Regions from separate parts of the Secundilactobacillus sp. MJ173 genome, predicted to be linked through region 2. Evidence: predicted binding sites of a transcription regulator. Region 2 holds the regulator's gene; each other region holds the start of a gene.
The links. Region 2 encodes Rex, which represses fermentation and respiration genes when NADH is low (regulators of the CRP and FNR family bind a similar motif). Its sites were predicted from a motif close to TTGTGAANTANTTCACAA; they were not measured.

Region 1: AC6H04_RS03875 (NAD(P)-dependent alcohol dehydrogenase) is a predicted target of Rex. The motif match lies at 1,946-1,963, and genes of this name have one in related genera.
Region 3: AC6H04_RS06365 (class II fumarate hydratase) is a predicted target of Rex. The motif match lies at 1,675-1,692, and genes of this name have one in related genera.

What each region holds. Positions count from the first base shown of each region.
Region 1 is NZ_BAAKGN010000023.1:33,021-36,293, forward strand. It holds gene AC6H04_RS03870 (NAD(P) transhydrogenase subunit alpha) at 1-506, opposite strand, end outside; gene AC6H04_RS03875 (NAD(P)-dependent alcohol dehydrogenase) at 690-1,811, opposite strand; gene AC6H04_RS03880 (MATE family efflux transporter) at 2,232-3,273, opposite strand, start outside.
Region 2 is NZ_BAAKGN010000060.1:100,769-104,041, reverse strand. It holds gene AC6H04_RS09525 (ABC-F family ATP-binding cassette domain-containing protein) at 1-1,182, opposite strand, end outside; gene AC6H04_RS09520 (redox-sensing transcriptional repressor Rex) at 1,431-2,069, shown strand; gene groES (co-chaperone GroES) at 2,352-2,636, shown strand; gene groL (chaperonin GroEL) at 2,696-3,273, shown strand, end outside.
Region 3 is NZ_BAAKGN010000038.1:31,523-34,795, reverse strand. It holds gene AC6H04_RS06375 (LacI family DNA-binding transcriptional regulator) at 1-452, shown strand, start outside; gene AC6H04_RS06370 (hypothetical protein) at 546-1,367, opposite strand; gene AC6H04_RS06365 (class II fumarate hydratase) at 1,748-3,133, shown strand; gene AC6H04_RS06360 (flavocytochrome c) at 3,172-3,273, shown strand, end outside.

The DNA of each region.
Region 1 (3,273 bases), on a different contig from region 2:
GGCTTAACGGTCCCAGCAGCGGTGATCATCATTGGGAAATACTTCGAATAGGCATCACTGGCAACTAAGGCAGCCTTGTAGCCCGCAACACTGGATTGCGAGCTCAAAACATCCATGGTCTGCGCACGACTGATGGTCCGCGGCAATAGTTCAAACGATAGTGCCGACACTTTTTTATCAGCCAACTGCTGCATCTTTTCCGGTTTGATCAGTGAACTCAGTAGCCCTATCAGCACTTGTCCAGATTTCAGTGCCGCTAGTGTCTCATCACTAGGTAGATTAATGACCGCAACCACGTCAGCTTGAGATAATGCCGTTTGCCGGTCCACTACTTCTGCACCAGCTGTTTGATAGCTGTCATCGTTGTAGTAAGACGCAACCCCCGCGCCCTTTTCAATCAGAACTTTCATGCCGGCTTTAATTAGCCGCTTGGTAACATCTGGATCGATGGCAACCCGTTTTTCGTGGGGCTGCTCTTCTTTTAAAGCAGAAACCACAATACTCATGAATAACTACCTCCACTTCAATGTTTGGAAACGTCCGTATGACGATTGGTTTTTCACAATCATTTAGGCGATTAAATAGAAACACGCCGTTCATGAAACCGTTTCCATTTTCAGCTTAACAGAAAAGGCACCTAGAGACAATCACCCCTAGATGCCTATTCTGTGTTATTTAACTGAATTCAATTATTTGCCTGGTACGTAGTCTGGATCAATGACCAGGATTGGCTTGATGGTCTTACCACTGCCTGAGTCAGCGTTAGCTTCGTTGATTTGATCGAACTTGTAGAACTTCTCGGTCTTATCGAAGTCGAACATGCCGGCCTGGTAGAACTTGATCAAACGTGGAATATCGATCTGTGGTACAGAATCGCCCATGTTGACACCGATAACTTTACGGTCATCCACACAAAGGTCGTTCCAAGTATCCAAATCGATGTGGTTAGGGGTAACGGCGATGCAAGCTGACGTCCCACCTTGTGCTAAGGCTTGGATAGAATCTTCCATTACGGCCGTAACACCAGTCGTATCAACCGCAAAGTCAACACCGTGGCCGTCCGTTAACGCCTTGATCTTTTCAACAGCATTTTCACTCTTGCTGTTGATCACATCAGTGGCGCCTAATTCCTTGGCAAGTTCTAGCCGTGAGTCAACAACATCGACGGCAATCACAGTGGTACAGCCAGAAATTCTACCTGCCATCATAGCTGCTAAACCAACGGCACCAGTACCGAAGACGGCGATGGTCTGACCTGGACGAGGCTTCAATGTGTTAAGAACGGTACCACTACCAGTCACGTAGCCGCAACCCAGAGGTCCTAATTTACGTAAATCCAAATCCTTAGGCACTTTAACCGCGTTAGATTCACGCACAATGGTCGTTGTGGTAAAGGATGATTGGTCAAACATGTCATCGACTTGCTTACCGTTTTCAGTGAAGTGCGCACTGCCATCTGGACGAACACCTGATAGGTTATTAGCAGCGTAGTTCAAGCACTGTGTCGGAACACCCCTCAAACAGTTGACACAACTTCCGCAACCATAGAAGGAAAGGACAACGTGATCGCCAACTTTGAAGTTTTTAACCTCTGGACCGATCTTTTCAACGATTCCTGAGCCTTCGTGACCGAGAATAATCGGATAACCGATCTCGGCGTCACCTTTACGTAAAGCTTCGTCAGAATGACAAATCCCTGAAGCAACCATGTGAATCTGCAAGTCGTCAGCTTGCATTGGTGCTAATTCAATGTCATCGCGCATTTCAAATGAAGCGCCCTTTTCTTCAACAACTGCTGCTTTAATACGCATAACTCCATCATCTCCAAATGATTTATTTTTTAAAATATGAATTGAAAGCCGAAATGGCAACTAATTTACAAATCATCCTTGAAACATCATACTATAACTCAAATATTATAGTTCTACGTATGTCTAAGGATTGCTTGTGAATTGATTTTCATTCGCTTATATATCTGTTATAACCTATTTTAGCTAAAAATTAAAGCGTTTACATTATTCTTTTCGGTTATACTTCCTATGAAAAGTGTGAGTTTGTTATCTTATCACGTGATAGATTCCAGTGCGTTGCACGTTTATTTTCATCGTTAAACGTGCTCAAACAAGCAAAGAGTTGCAAATAAGGCGTAGGCAACAGAAATCCCAAAACCAAGATTTCCATTGCCTACGCCTTATTCTCCACTCTTTAACCGCTTGTATTCACACTCTATTTTACCAATTTGCAACAACTTTCCCCTTAGGACCGAATTCTCGGTAATAAAGACCCACACCAATAATTGCAGTGATGACATCCGCGATTGGTTGTGAAACGATAACACCCTGATAGCCCATGACTGATGCCATGATGAAAATCACGATGGCAAACACCACACCTTGGCGGGAAACCGACATCAAGAAAGCATCTAGCGGCTGGTTCACAGCTTGGAACATGGTGGTGAACACCATTGACGCCCCAATGAACGGCGTGGTGATCAAGAACCAGCGCAACATGTAACTTGCAGCGTGCACAACGTTTTGGTCCTTCATGAATAATCCACACAGGGCTGGTGAAATCACCATTAATCCCAGCGCAATAATAAACGCGAACACGACGTTAACTAACAGGTCAAACTGAATAATCTTGGTTAACCGTTCTTTATTTCTAGCACCATAGTTGTATCCAATCAGCGCTTGTGAGCCGAAGCAGAAACCAACGAGTACCATGATAACAATGGTTTCAACCTTGATTGCAATCCCGAAGCCAGCAACTTTGGTGGCACCATAGATGATCAAAAAATTATTCATGAGTGCCGTGCCCAGCATGGTCATAAAGTTCGTTACCGAAGCTGGTAGGCCAATCATCAGTACGTCTTTAACCTCACTAAGAGGAATCTTCATTTTGTTAATATGAACATGCAAATAACGCGCGCGTCGCACAGTGTACCCAATCAAGATAGTATCCGTAACTAAGTATCCGAACACGGTTGCCAACGCGGCCCCCGCTGCACCTAAATGAAAGCCAAAGATAAACAGCGGATCCAAGAAAATTTTCAATACGGTACCTGTTGCCGTCCCAATCATCGACTGAGTGGCAAGTCCTTCAGTACGAAGCGTATTAATGGGAACCAAGGAAATAATAATCAGCACACTAGCTGCCGCCATAATTTCATAAAAAATATTGGCATATCGATATGTACTAGGTGTGACCCCCAACAGTGACAAGCCTTCTTTTCGAAACACAAACAGGCCAATCATCACAATGATGCCAAGTGCA
Region 2 (3,273 bases):
ATCGACACCAGTGCCAAAGGTTACTTTGCCAGCGAGTGCAGGAATTTTTCCCAGAATGGTTTTTAAGAGGGTTGATTTACCGACGCCGTTGGGACCCACGATGGCAATAGCTTGGTGCTTTTTGATGTCGATATTAACTGGTTGGGCTAATACTTTGCTAGGCTCGTAACCCACTGCCAGATCTTTTACAGTCAAAATGATGTTGCCACTTTGACGACGGGGAGTGAACGCAAAGTGAGCGACTTTATCATCAGCTTCAGGCCGCTGTATACGGTCGATTTTCTGAAGTTGTTTACGTCTAGCTTGCGCCCGTTTGGTTGTTGAGGCTCTCACGATATTGCGGTTAACAAAATCTTCTAGCTGAGATATTTTATGTTGCTGTTTATCATATTCTTTCCATTGGCGTTGCAATTGGGCTGCCTTTTGCGTGACGTAGGCTGAATAGTTGCCATGAAAGTGTAAGACTGTTCCCATAGACATTTCGTAGACTTCAGTCACCAGTCGATCCAAAAAATAACGGTCATGAGAAACAATCAGTAGGGCACCCTTATAAGATTGAATATAGCCTTCAAGCCAAGTTAAGGTTTCAACGTCCAAATGGTTAGTAGGTTCATCCAAAACTAATAAATCACGTTTTTCGAGCAGTAGCTTAGCTAACGCTAACTGGGTTTTTTGTCCGCCAGACAATTCGTTGATCGAGCGTCCATAATCCTCTTCGCCAAATTCGAAACCGTGTAGAACACCACGAATTTCTGCACGGTAGCCGTAACCATTGTTATTTTTGAAGGAAGTTTGCCGTTGATCGTAAGTTTTTGAAAGTTGTTCAAATTGTTCTTTATTATTAATCACTTCTGGGTCGCTCATCCGTTCTTCCAAACGGTGCAGTTCATCTTCTTGATCCTGAAGTTCTTGGAAGACACTGGCCATTTCTTCCCAAATTGATTTATCAGAATCGAGTCCGGTATCTTGAGCTAAATACCCAATGGTCATGCCTTTTTTGTAAATAATTTGCCCCTCGTCCGGAGCGTCAATACCCGTAATCATGCGGACCAGAGTCGATTTACCAGCACCGTTTCGACCCACGAGAGCCACCCGACCGTGTTCAGGGACATCTAGGTTGACATTATCAAAAAGAGTATCCGCGCCGAACCGGCGTGTTACTTGTTGGACCTGTAATAACATGTCGTATCAGCTGCCTTTCTATTGTGAAACTATTCTACCATTAATTAGTGAGATACTGATAGGTTTGGTAAAATGTTCATGGATTTTTTATTGAAAATTATTTCACAAATCGCCCCAATATGCTACAATTAACTAGAATGATGTTTTCACAAACTTATTTATTTTAGAAATTCGCAATTATTTTGATGATAAAAGATTCGTTTTCTAAGGTATTTTTAATTAGGTAAATTCACAAGGAGGAAGAGAAATTGGCAGAAACAAAGATTCCGAAGGCCACTGCAAAACGATTACCGATTTATTACCGCTATCTCAATATTTTGCATGATTCTGATAAAAATCGAGTATCATCAACAGAACTTTCAGAGGCCGTTAAGGTTGATTCGGCCACGATTCGTCGTGACTTTTCATATTTTGGTGCACTTGGAAAACGAGGATACGGGTACGATGTTGATAGTTTGTTAAAGTTCTTCAAAAAGATTTTAAATCAGGACAAACTAACTAATGCTGCGCTTATTGGTGTGGGTAACTTAGGAAATGCCCTGCTGAACTTTAATTTTCATCAGAACAGTAATGTGCGGATCAGTGCGGCGTTTGATGTCCGCCCAGATTTAGCAAATACCGTTCAGAGCGGTGTTCCGATTTATCCCATGTCGGAATTACGTAAGCAGCTAGAGGATCAGCAAATCAAGATTGTGATTTTGACGGTTCCAGAATCAGTTGCTCAAAACGTCACGGACGATGCCATTGCGGGTGGCGTTCGTGGGATTCTTAACTTTACGCCATTACGAGTATCCGTGCCAACAAACGTACGGGTCCAAAACGTTGATTTGACTAATGAACTGCAAACGTTGATCTACTTTTTAGATCATTATAATGAAGAAGAGTAATTATTTGCAAATGCGAGAATAGCGACTTGCTGTTTTCGCAGGTAAGTATTCAATACTTAATTAAATGAAGTGGCTCGATTATCAGTTGATGTACTGGTAGTTGAGCCACTTTTACTTTTGTTAGGAAACCGAAGACAATGTAAAAGATTTAGTAAATCGTGCTTTTTTTAGGTAAATGGCTTGCATTTGGGTGGGAATAATTTTATAGTATTAATTGTGATTAGCACTTATGTTAGATGAGTGCTAATAGTGCTAAACTTTATATTTATTGGAGGGATTCAAGTGTTAAAACCATTAGGAGACCGTGTAATTTTACAAGCACAAGAAGAAGAAGAACAGACTGTTGGTGGTATCGTACTAGCAAGTAATGCTCAGGAAAAACCACAAACTGGCAAGGTTGTTGCCGTAGGTAGTGGCCGTGTGCTTGACAATGGTGAAAAGGTTGCGCCAAGTGTTAAAGAAGGCGACACTGTCTTATTTGATAAATACGCAGGTACTGAAGTTAAGTATAACGGTGACTCATATCTCGTTGTCCATGAAAAAGACCTAGTCGCAATTGTCGACTAATTAAGAAGTAACTGGACTAAAATTTTAAACTAAATTATTTTATGAGGTGAAGTAAAACTATGGCTAAAGAACTTAAGTTTTCTGAAGACGCTCGGTCAGCAATGCTTGCCGGTGTTGATAAGTTAGCAGATACAGTTAAAACAACGATTGGTCCCAAAGGTCGTAACGTGGTTTTGGAACAATCATATGGTAACCCAACCATCACTAACGATGGGGTTACGATTGCAAAGGCTATTGAATTGTCAGATCACTTTGAAAACCTTGGTGCCAAGTTAGTTGCTGAAGTTGCTTCAAAGACTAACGACATTGCTGGTGATGGTACCACCACTGCAACTGTTTTGACGCAAGCAATCGTTAACGAAGGTATGAAGAACGTGACTGCCGGTGCTAACCCAGTTGGTATCCGTCGTGGTATTGAAAAGGCTACTGACGCCGCTGTTAAGGCTTTACATGAGATGAGCCACAAAGTTGCCACTAAGAGCGATATCGCTCAAATCGCATCTATTTCTTCAGCTGACCAACAAGTCGGCGATTTGATTGCTGACGCAATGGAAAAAGTTGGTAACGACGGGGTTATCACCATTGAAGAATCTCGTGGTGTTGATACTAGCTTGGACGTTGTTGAAGGGATGCAGTT
Region 3 (3,273 bases), on a different contig from region 2:
TTGATCGTTACCCATACACTGGCCGATTACGGTTATTGGGCTATAGACAGGCGCTTTCTGAAGTTGGTGTGACACCTCAAGATAGTTGGATTCAACCTGGTGATTATAGCTATGCCTCAGGGTTAAAGGTAATGCAACAGTACGGTGAACATACGGATTTGACAGGCGTTGTTGCAGCCAGTGACATGGTTGCAGTTGGCATCATGAATCAAGCTCGCTTGTTTGGTATGAAAGTTCCTGATGACTTATCAATTATGAGTATTGACGGCACTGAAATGTGTGAGATTGCTCAACCGCAATTAACCAGTGTTTCCCAGGATTTTTATCAAATGGGTATCGCAGGTGTTCAGCGTATCAGACAATTAGATTTAAAAGAGCAATCGGCTAAAAATAAACAAGAATTTTTACCCGTTAAGATTACTGAGCGAGGCAGTGTTAAACGTTTAGTATAGGGTGTTTATACAACTTGTTCGGTAATCAGACTAAAAAGGGCCCGGCAATCAGTTAAGCTAACTGGTGCCGGACTCTTTTTTTGGCAATTGCTTCTATTCTGCCGCAACCGGCTTAGAAACACCCGTCGTTTTTTGCTTATCATAAACGATGCGTGTCTGTTTTGTGGCCCGAGTTAGGATCAGATAGTGGTTATCGTTGATGGTAGATCGATAGCCGGCATAATAGCGCTCACTGATTTTTTGAGGCTGAATACGTTTATTAAAAGTGTAGTTAGATAGTGAAAGTTCACTGGCCATAATCACGTTAGCATCGCCGTACTGAACTGTTCTAACTGGATAGAGTTTCAGCCCGAACTGTTCACCGTGAGACTGCTGAACAGCCGTCAAAGGGTAGGCGACTGGGACTGCATACTTGCTCGGATTATCATGAATCGCCTCGTTGATCTTTAAGTATTGCTGCAATGCTTTAACTTGAGACGGTTCACTATGTGATTTTTGCAGCCGCTTGATGTCTGTTTTGATGCCAGCGATACTGCTAGCAACCTTATCTTGCTGCGTGGCAACACCTGCCTGAAAGGCTTGTTTATCCTGATTTTTTACCCAATTAAGCTGGTCTGACGTAGACATGTTAGATAGTTGCTTTAAGGTCACCTTATCCTTACCTGTTGGCAGCATATAGGTGGTTGCTTTACCCTTTCTAAGGACAAATAGGGCATTAACTGTGTCTTTAGCTGTGACGTGACTATGAGATTGGGAAACATGATACCAGATACGTGGTTGGTCAGTCTGGCCCGATTTGATCAATGCCAGTTTCTCGATAGGTTGAGTTTGTCTGTTTTGGTTACCGCAAGCTGTTAACCAGCCGCCAGCAACGATAATCAAAAGGCCGATCAGTAAGTGTTTAAAGCGAAACAAAAAGTTTACCTCCTAAGATAACGCACCAAAATGAATCTAATTAGAAATTAATTTTACTATAAAGGAGACGATAATCATACAAAACTGATTAAATTGTCTGCAAAATTAAGATTAGCCTGATTGAAATCGCTTTCAATGAATGGGTGTGAATTTGTAAACTAATACGAATAAAATTCATTTGAATTGTAAAAAAATGTAAAACTACTAAATTATCCTTTTAAACGCTGATATATCAACCTCATAACGAATCGTAATAACGTCGTGAATATTTGACTATAACAGACATCAGTTATTATCCTAAACATGTTAGTGAATAATATCACGAAATTTTAGCTGTTGTTACTTATATATCCGTCACAAAATCAATGGAGGTCAAAAACATGGCAGACTACAGAATTGAATCAGACACGATTGGCGAAGTTAAGATCCCTTCCACCGCACTCTGGGGTGCGCAAACTGAAAGAAGTCGTAACAACTTCCCAACTGGCGAAAAGATGCCACTTGAGATCATTAAGGCACTATTACAGATTAAAAAAGCCGCAGCCACTGCTAATAAAGAGTTAAAAAACATTGACGGTGCTAAAGCTGATTTGATTGTTGAAGCGATCGATACGTTGCTGGCACTTGATGACGAAGATTTACGTAAGGACTTTCCACTGGTCGTTTATCAAACTGGTTCAGGAACTCAAACCAACATGAACGTTAACGAAGTGGTAGCCCACCAAGCAGCTAAGCTTAATGCTGAGATTGAAATTTTACCCAATGATGATGTTAACAAGGGTCAAAGCTCAAACGATATCTTCCCAACAGCCATGAATATTACCGCTGCAAAGGCTGTTAGCAGCTTGGAAGAATCAACTCAGCATTTAATCGATGAATTAAAAGTTAAACAAGAAAAATACTGGAAGACGGTTAAAATTGGCCGGACTCACTTGCAGGATGCAACCCCATTAACCTTTGGCCAAGAAGTTTCTGGCTGGGTCAGTGCCCTAGAACATGATTTGGATTATCTGCAAACTTTAGGTAAGACCCTTAGTGAATTAGCAATGGGTGGTACTGCAGTTGGTACTGGTTTGAACGCTGCACCTGGGTTTGCCGGCATTATTGCTGACAAGATGGGTGAAGTATACGGCCTTCACTTCACTGCTGACACCAACAAATTCTATGGCTTGGCACATCACTCTGGCTTAAACGTTGTCCATGGGGCCATCAAGACGCTTGCTGCTGATCTGATGAAGATTGCTAACGATGTGCGTTTCTTGGCTTCAGGTCCACGTGCCGGTTATGGCGAATTGAATATTCCTGCTAACGAACCTGGTTCTTCAATTATGCCTGGGAAGGTTAACCCAACCCAAGCTGAAGCTATCACCATGGCAGCTGTACGTGTTATGGGTAACGATGTCGTCGTTGATTTGGCATCAAGTCAAGGTAACTTTGAAATGAACGTTTACAAACCAGTTCTGATTTCTGCATTCCTTGAATCAGCTGAATTACTGGCCGGTACCATGCGTGGTTTTGCTGATAAGATGATCCATGGTTTGACTGTCAACTCAGAACGGATGGAAGAATTAGTCGACCGCTCACTGATGACGGTTACGGCATTGTCACCACATATCGGTTACCACGAAAGTGCTACGATTGCACAAGAAGCCTTAAAGGAAGGCACCCTTTTGAAAGAAGCCGCTTTGAAGTCAGGCTTATTGACAGAAGAAGAGTATGATAAGTGGGTTGTGCCAATCAACATGACTAACATTGATCAAAAGTAAACTTAACAACACAATTGATTAGGAACAGGAGCATAAAAATGGCTGAAAAATTTCATTTTCAACCAACCTCACTCACGAAGTTGCGTAAGCATTACGACGTGATTGTGATTGGTTCAGGCGCAGCTGGAATGACGGCTGCC